Regions from separate parts of the Yersinia alsatica genome, predicted to be linked through region 1. Evidence: predicted binding sites of a transcription regulator. Region 1 holds the regulator's gene; the other holds the start of a gene.

Region 1 (4,439 bases):
TGGCCAAAGTGTCAGAGCCGACACTGGAAAGATTACCGGATAATGTATGACTGGCAGAAATCGACGATGATGGCAGCCCGCTCGCCACAGGCGCTAGCGCCGTCGGTTGCGCTAAAACGCCATAGCTAAACCACAGCATAGCATTCAATAGCGCCAGTTTTCCCCATCTCATCAATTTAGTATCCGTGCCGTCTTAGGATTTGACTGCATTCTCGGTTAAAACCGTCGGAACAATCAACCGATTCGGCAAGGTAAAAATAAATCGCGTCCCCAAACCGATTTCACTCATCACATCCAGACGGGCATCGTGGTGGCTCAATGCATGCTTCACAATGGCCAACCCTAACCCACTGCCGCCAGTCTGCCTTGAACGTGCTTTATCCACCCGATAGAAGCGTTCAGTAAGGCGCGGAACATGCTCAGGACCAATACCCGGCCCATTATCACTAACCTGAAACTGTGCACCCTGCGGCGTTTGCTGCCAACACACCTCAATTTTAGTCCCTTCAGGTGTGTGGTTGACTGCGTTATAGACCAAGTTAGAAACCGCACTGCGCAATTGGTCTTCATTGCCGAAGACCTTCAGTTGCTCATTAATTCGAAACGTAATCTCATGACGCCCATTACTCAATGCCTGAACCTCATGCTGTAGCATCTTCAGCATGCGGGGAATATCCACCTGCTCATTTAGATCCACATTAGGTGCGGCTTCAATTCGTGATAGCGTCAATAGTTGTTTTACCAACCCATCCATCCGCTTGGTTTGTTCCTGCATCGTCCCTAAGGCTTTTTCACGTAATGGGCCAGCCAACTCTTGGTCATGCATCATTTCCAGATACCCCTGCAACACTGTCAGTGGGGTACGCAGTTCATGGCTGACATTAGCAAAAAAGTTACGGCGAGCACCTTCCAACTGGCGCATTTGGGTAACATCTCGGGCGACCATAAGTAATTGCCCTTCAGAATAAGGCATCACACGGAACTCAACGTAATAACCATTATTCAATTGCAGGGTCAGGGGGCGAGAAAACTCTTGTTGTTGCAGATATTGGCTAAATTCCGGGTAGCGCAATAAGTTGAGAATATGCTGACCATTATCTTCCGGCCAACGGAACCCCAACAGTTGCTGGGCCAATCCATTACACCAGAAAATATTGCCGTCAATGGTGGTAATCACCACCGCATCAGGTAATGATTCTGCACCACTGCGGAAACGTTTGATAAGCAAGGCTAATTCCCGCCGACGCCGACGATTTCGCAACTGCATCTGGTATAAGCCGTAAAATAAAGGCTCCCAGCTCCAGCGCCCGGCGGGGGGAGTCATGCTGCGGTCTAACCACAGCCAGTGAGATAATTTGAGTTGGTTATAGAAATTCCAGACCAGTGCCGCTACTACTGAAACCAGTAATAGCCAAGGAAGGTAGCCGATAAAGGCACCTAACAATAATGCAGGCAGACAAAAAAGAGCCAGCTCTAGAGCCAGCGTTTTCCACGATAAACGTTCTAACACAACGAATTCTCCGGCACTGAAAACTCAGTAGCGCGTTGAGAAACGATATCCAGTTCCCCGGACGGTTTGTACCATTCTGTCATGACCATTAACTTCAAGCGCCTTACGTAACCGACGAATATGCACGTCAACCGTGCGATCTTCTACATAAACGTTAGTGCCCCAGACATAATTAAGCAACTGCTCACGGCTGTATACCCGCTCAGGATGGGTCATAAAGAAGTGCAGCAGTTTAAATTCGGTTGGCCCCATATCAAGCGCCTGTTCATTGGCCATCACCCGGTGCGAGGAAGGGTCAAGGCTCAATCCTTGCATTTCAATCACTTCCTCTACAGCCATTGGTGAGATCCGGCGCATAACCGCTTTAATGCGCGCCACCAGCTCTTTTGGCGAAAAAGGCTTGGTAATATAATCATCGGCACCCACTTCCAAACCACGCACTCGGTCTTCTTCTTCACCACGGGCAGTCAACATCATTACTGGAATATCTCGAGTCAGCGCTTCGCGTTTCATATGCTTAATAAACTGAATACCTGAGCCACCGGGCAACATCCAGTCCAACAGCACTAAATCAGGGAAAGGCTCCGACAAACGCGTTACCGCGCTGTCATAATCTTCGGCTTCTAACGGTTGGTAACCATTCTGTTCCAACACAAAGCACACCATCTCACGGATTGGTGCTTCATCTTCCACCACAAGTATGCGTCTTGCCATCATCAACCCTGCCAGTAAGTTAGTGGTCACTATGTTATGTCGCGAGCCATTATGCGTCAGTTTTGTGACATTTTTATGAAAAACATCACGCTATCATAAGCAATAAGCATAGTGATAAATTTCATGTTAATTGCAAAATACAGCACTCAAATTTGCGAAGCTTCTCGGAGATTTCTCCCATAGCTTCTTTTTAGCCGCGACATCCCGCAAACAGCGTTTATAATCAGCGCCATTCTATGAAAGATAACCTGCCATAGCGGGAGTTTTATGCGCATTATTCACACCTCTGACTGGCATTTAGGCCAACATTTCTTCACCAAAAGCCGTGCTGCTGAACATCAGGCTTTTTTGCATTGGCTTATTGAGCAAATTGAAGATAATCAGGTGGATGCGCTAATCGTTGCCGGTGACATATTTGATACTGGCTCGCCTCCCAGTTATGCCCGCGAGCTTTATAATCGTTTTGTGGTCGAGCTCCAACCCACTGGCTGCCAGTTGGTGGTGCTGGGGGGGAACCACGATTCAGTCTCAACACTGAATGAATCACGGGGTTTGCTTTCCTATCTAAATACCACTGTAATTTCCTGTGCCAGCAGCCATCTGGATCAGCAAATCATTATTCTGAAAGACCGCCAGCACCAGCCCGCAGCACTGCTGTGCGCCATTCCTTTTCTACGACCCCGTGATTTAGTGACCAGTCAGGCAGGTGAATCTGGCGGGCAAAAGCAACTGGCATTGCAAGAAGCAATCGCGGCTCACTATCAGGCGCTATATCAGCGAGCTGTTGAACGGCGTTCCGAGCTAAATTTACCCTTACCGATTATCGCCACCGGGCACCTGACTACTGTTGGTGTGACGACCAGTGACTCGGTTCGCGATATTTATATCGGCACATTGGATGCTTTCCCGGCGCAAGCTTTCCCTCCTGCGGATTATATTGCTTTGGGTCATATCCATCGTGCTCAGCAAGTGGCCAAAACTGAACATATTCGTTACAGCGGCTCGCCAATCGCCTTGAGTTTTGATGAGTTAAGCAAGGAGAAAAGCGTCTATCTGGTGGAATTTACGCAACAAACATTGTCGTCAGTTACCCCACTGTTTATTCCACAATTTCAGCCAATGCAGCTAGTCAAAGGTGATTTACCGCAGATAGAGCAACAGTTGGCTAAATTCGCTGACCACCAAGGTTTACCGGTATGGTTGGATATCGAGGTTGCCACTCAAGACTATCTCACTGATATCCAAAGACGAATTCAAGCACTAACTGCGGAACTCCCAGTTGAAGTGGTGTTATTACGCCGCAGTAAAGAGCAACGCAATATCGGAATAGACCGGCAAGAAAAAGAGACCCTCAATGAGCTGAGTGTGTCTGATGTATTTGAGCGCAGACTGGCACTGGAGGCCGATTTAGCCGAGCCGCGCCAACAGCGTATGCGCCAAATGTTTCATCAAGTTATTGAAGACGTAACGCAAGGCAAAGATGCCGCAGAGGAGCAATCTATATGAGAATTTTAAGCCTGCGTCTGAAAAACATTAACTCTCTGCAAGGCGAGTGGAAGATAGATTTCACCGCTGAGCCGTTTGCCAGCAACGGATTATTCGCGATCACTGGCCCCACTGGCGCCGGTAAAACCACACTGTTGGATGCAATTTGTCTTGCGTTGTACCACCAGACTCCACGGCTGAATGTCACGCCCAGCCAGAATGAATTAATGACCCGCCATACAGCGGAGTCACTGGCCGAAGTTGAGTTTGAGGTAAAAGGCACCCGCTACCGCGCATTCTGGAGCCAGCGCCGCGCTAAAAATAGCCCAGAAGGGAATCTGCAAGCCCCTAAAGTTGAATTGGCGCTCTGCGAAGACGGCAAAATTCTGGCGGATAAAGTACGTGACAAATTGGATATGGTGGCGGCAATCACTGGGCTGGATTTTGGCCGTTTTACCAAATCCATGATGCTGTCGCAGGGGCAATTTGCTGCGTTCCTCAATGCTGATGCCAATGATCGTGCGGAATTATTAGAAGAGTTAACCGGCACCGACATCTATGGGCGGCTATCTGAGCATGTATTTGAGCAACATAAGCAGGCTAAGATCTCGCTGGATGCTTTACATCAGCGTGCCAGTGGCATTGAACTGCTGAATGAAGAGCAGCGCCTGGCTGTGGCGCAACAAATTGATGCTCTTGGCGAACAAGAAAAGCAACTCACCTCAGAGCA
Region 2 (4,439 bases), 1.3 Mb from region 1:
ATGGGGATACAGAAAAGAGACTGGCATGGAGGGCGGAGCATACTCCGGCAGTATCTCAATCAATGTTCCGTTCATTAAATCGGGTTCAATGTGATAGCGCGGCACCTGAATAATCCCTAATCCCAGCCGTGCAGCAGCCACGAAACTTTCTGCGCCACTGACCGACAAAACAGTACGTAGCTTAATTTGATGATATTCAGGGGATGAGCGGGGCGATGATGGCTGATGTGAGTTTGCTTTTGGGGGGCGCGGCAATGTGCCATGCGCACAAAATTCCAAGGGCATCAGTCCACCGGTCGCGCTTGAACGAAAGCCGACCATCTGGTGTTCTGCCAGCTGTTTTAAGCTGTATGGCATTCCATATTGTTGCAGATAACTCGGTGCAGCACAGGTGACTTGGGGTAATAGTGCGACTCGGCGGGCGACCATGTCACTGTCTTGCAAATTCCCGACACGTAGCACGCCATCAATGCCTTCACGAATCAAATCGACCAACCGGTCACCTTCACTGATAAATAATTCAATATCAGGGTATTGAGCAATAAAGTCAGGTAATTGCGGCAACACAAAATGACGGGCCAGAGTGCCTTGTACATCAATTCGCAGTAAGCCTCGCGGCTTGGCATTGGCAAACGCCATTTCAGCATCTTCAATGTCGGCAATAATGTGCAGGCAGCGCTGATAGTATGCTTCACCATCCAAGGTCGGGCTGACATGCCGGGTTGTTCGTTGCAAGAGACGAACATTTAAGCGCTTTTCCAGTTGCTTAATCGCATCGGTCACCGTAGAGCGTGGCAAATTTAAATCTTCGGCTGTTTGGGTAAAACTGCGCTGTTCCACTACTCTGGTAAACACACGCATTGCATCTATTCGGTCCACGCTATTGTTCGCTTTATTCGGATAGTATTACCGAATAATAGTGGATTATCCGAATAGGTAAAGGTGGCATTCTCTGTTTACCGATTTGGCGGCGACAGATCTCATTGGGATATGCGGCCAATCAGCGAACACTGACCATTAAACTGACCTTCAGGGGAATATCATGACGAATACAACTCAGCCCGTTGCCATTGTGACCGGGGCATCGCGCGGTATTGGTGCCGCTATAGCTGAACGCTTGGCGCAGGATGGCTATACCGTGCTTATTAATTATTCTCGGGCTGATAATGAGGCCGAAGCCTTAGTGCGCAAAATACAACAAGCGGGTGGAAATGCATTGAGCGCCAAAGGCGATATCAGTGACCCCATCGCCGTTGCTCAATTATTTACCAAAGCTGAAACGGCTTTTGGTGGTGTCGATGTGTTAGTTAATAATGCGGGAATTCTGTCTCTTAGCACGATTGCTGAGAGTGATGATGAGCACTTCGACCGCCAAATTGCCATCAACCTAAAAGGCAGTTTTAACGGAATGCGGGAAGCGGCTAAACGGCTGAGAGATGGAGGCCGTATTGTTAACTTCTCAACCAGTGTGGTGGGGCTAAAACTGGAGAAATATGCTGTTTACGCGGGTACGAAAGCCGCTGTTGAAACCATGACTGCCATACTGGCAAAAGAATTACGGGGCCGCAATATTACGGTCAACGCCGTTGCTCCTGGGCCAACAGCGACCGACCTGTTCTTAAATGGTAAATCACCTGAGCTGATTGAAAAAATGGCAAAAATGGCCCCACTGGAAAGATTGGGTACACCCGAAGATATCGCGGCGGCAGTGGCCTTTTTAGTCAGTAAAGAGGGTGGCTGGATTAATGGACAAGTTTTGCGGGCCAATGGGGGGCTGATTTAACGCCATCAAGTTGTTTGGCTGCGAGAGATCTGGGAATAATCTTGAAAGTTAAGGATTAATAATTAATTGCGCTTGTCATAAAAGCGTCATTAGCCTGTTTTAGTATCCGTTGTAACCAATAAATACAATTTGTATTACTGTTTTACAACAAGGAATTCTACTAATGCAGAACCGCATATCCACTTTGTCCGGCATAGCGTTATCCACCCTGATCTTAAGCAGCTCTCTGTTCGTACCGAATGCGGTTGCCGCCGCTACTGGGCTATATGATCGCAGCGCTCATGGCGATGTCACCCAGTTTGGCGGAGCGCGTCGTTTGACGGGGGATCAAACTCAAGCTCTGCGTGACTCGTTATCTAATAAGACGGTAAAAAATGTCATTTTATTGATTGGTGACGGCATGGGGGATTCAGAAATCACCTCTGCACGTAACTATGCTATGGGAGCCGGTGGCTTCTTTAAAGGCATTGATGCCCTGCCGCTGACAGGGCAATATACCCACTATTCATTAGATAAAAAAACGCAAAAGCCAGATTATGTCACTGACTCAGCCGCTTCCGCGACCGCATGGTCTTCGGGTGTAAAAACCTATAATGGCGCGCTGGGTGTCGATGTGTTTGGCAAAGATCATGTCACTATTTTAGAACTGGCTAAAAAAGCAGGTAAAGCTACCGGTAATGTGTCAACCGCAGAGCTGCAAGATGCGACGCCAGCAGCACAGTTTGCGCATGTCACCGGGCGTAAATGTTATGGTCCAGAAGAAACCAGTGAGAAATGTGGCACCAATGCATTGGAAAATGGGGGCCGTGGTTCTATTACTGAGCAAATGATTGAAGGGCGCGCCGATGTCACTTTGGGCGGCGGCGCAAAATCATTCAGCCAGTTGGCTAAAGCCGGTGAGTGGAAAGATAAATCACTGCGTGACCAAGCATTGGCCCGTGGTTATGTGATTGTCGAAAACCTTGATGACTTGAATGCCATCAAACAGGCAGACCAGAAGAAACCGCTTTTAGGGCTATTCAGCTCTGGCAATATGCCGGTGCGCTGGCAAGGGCCAAAAGCCTCTTACCACGGCAATCTCGATAAACCCGCGGTTGTATGTGAAAATAATGCCGAACGTACCAAGGATATTCCAACGCTGGCAGTCATGACTGAAAAGGCCATTGACCTGCTGAAAACCAATAAAAATGGCTTCTTCCTGCAAGTAGAAGGGGCGTCGATTGATAAGCAAGACCACGCCGCTAACCCATGTGGCCAGTTTGGCGAAACCGTCGATCTGGATGAAGCCGTACAGAAAGCACTGGAGTTCGCCCGTGCTGATGGTAACACCTTGGTTATTGTGACGGCAGACCACGCGCATTCTAGCCAAATTATTGAAGCTGACGCTAAAGCCCCAGGTTTGACGCAAGCATTAACCACTAAAGATGGTGCGATAATGGCGATCAGCTATGGCAACTCTGAAGATGATTCCCAAGGGCACACCGGTACCCAATTGCGTATCGCTGCTTATGGCCCACATGCAACCAATGTTGTCGGTCTAACTGATCAGACCGACCTGTTCTTTACCATGCGTGATGCCATGGCAATTAAATAAATTCCCTTTCTTTTTGTTGAATAATCCCGGTGCAGTTATGGCCGGGATTTTTATTGCTGCCATCCCACCCTGGTTTTTATTTCTGCCGAAATATCCTATTTACATCATCATCGCTTATCAATTGTTATAATAATAACATTTTAGATTGTCTGGTTAAGGCGAAAAACCGAATTATCTCCCTTTCATTGCTGCGATCATTGTCACACACATAACATTTATAGCCTGATAATGTTATTGCATTAACATTGAATGATAAAAAAATAGCATAGAGGAAGGGACAATGGATATTGCAGTCATTGGTTCGAACATGGTTGATCTGATCACCTACATTGATGAAATGCCACAAATCGGGGAAACATTAGAAGCACCGGATTTTGAAATCGGGTGCGGCGGTAAAGGGGCGAATCAGGCAGTAGCCGCGGCCAGATTAGGCGCCAATGTCATGATGGTCACTCGCGTGGGTGATGATCTGTTTGCAGAAAATACCATTCGAAACTTACAACAAGCGGGTATTGATACCCAATATGTGAAAACAGTCGCCGGAACGTCCAGTGGTGTCGCACCCATTTTTGTCGATAAGTCATCACAAAATCGCATTCTCATTATCAAAGGCGCGAATAACCACCTGTCACCGGCAGATATCGATGCTGCGGCTGATGCCTTAAAGACCTGCCAGTTGATCATCTTGCAACTCGAAATACCATTAGAAACGGTCTATGCCGCGATTGATTTTGCTCGTCAGCACCAGATTAAAGTTATTCTCAATCCAGCCCCGGCATCTAAAGCACTTGATATTGGCTATGCCTGTCAGTGCGAGTTCTTCATGCCAAATGAAACCGAACTTGCCATCCTGACCGGAATGCCAGTGGACAGTCTGGATAATATTTATCGGGCAGGGCGCAGCTTGTTGGATAAAGGTCTGCATAACCTGATTATTACGTTGGGGCATCGCGGTTCTTTATGGATGCATGGCGAAGACATTCACCATGTGCCGCCGGTCAGTGTTCATGCCATTGATACCAGTGGCGCTGGCGATGCTTTTATTGGCTGTTTTGCTCATGA

What was found. Region 1 encodes PhoB, which activates phosphate uptake and scavenging genes when phosphate is short. Its sites were predicted from a motif close to CTGTCATAAAACTGNCNNAT; they were not measured.
Region 2: phoA (alkaline phosphatase) is a predicted target of PhoB. The motif match lies at 1,856-1,875, and genes of this name have one in related genera.

The regions. Positions count from the first base shown of each region.
Region 1 is NZ_CP104006.1:4,405,901-4,410,339, forward strand. It holds gene N0H69_RS19940 (PstS family phosphate ABC transporter substrate-binding protein) at 1-172, opposite strand, end outside; gene phoR (phosphate regulon sensor histidine kinase PhoR) at 194-1,510, opposite strand; gene phoB (phosphate response regulator transcription factor PhoB) at 1,535-2,224, opposite strand; gene sbcD (exonuclease subunit SbcD) at 2,492-3,730, shown strand; gene N0H69_RS19960 (AAA family ATPase) at 3,727-4,439, shown strand, end outside.
Region 2 is NZ_CP104006.1:3,118,690-3,123,128, forward strand. It holds gene N0H69_RS13940 (LysR family transcriptional regulator) at 1-879, opposite strand, end outside; gene N0H69_RS13945 (SDR family oxidoreductase) at 1,043-1,783, shown strand; gene phoA (alkaline phosphatase) at 1,947-3,377, shown strand; gene rbsK (ribokinase) at 3,658-4,439, shown strand, end outside.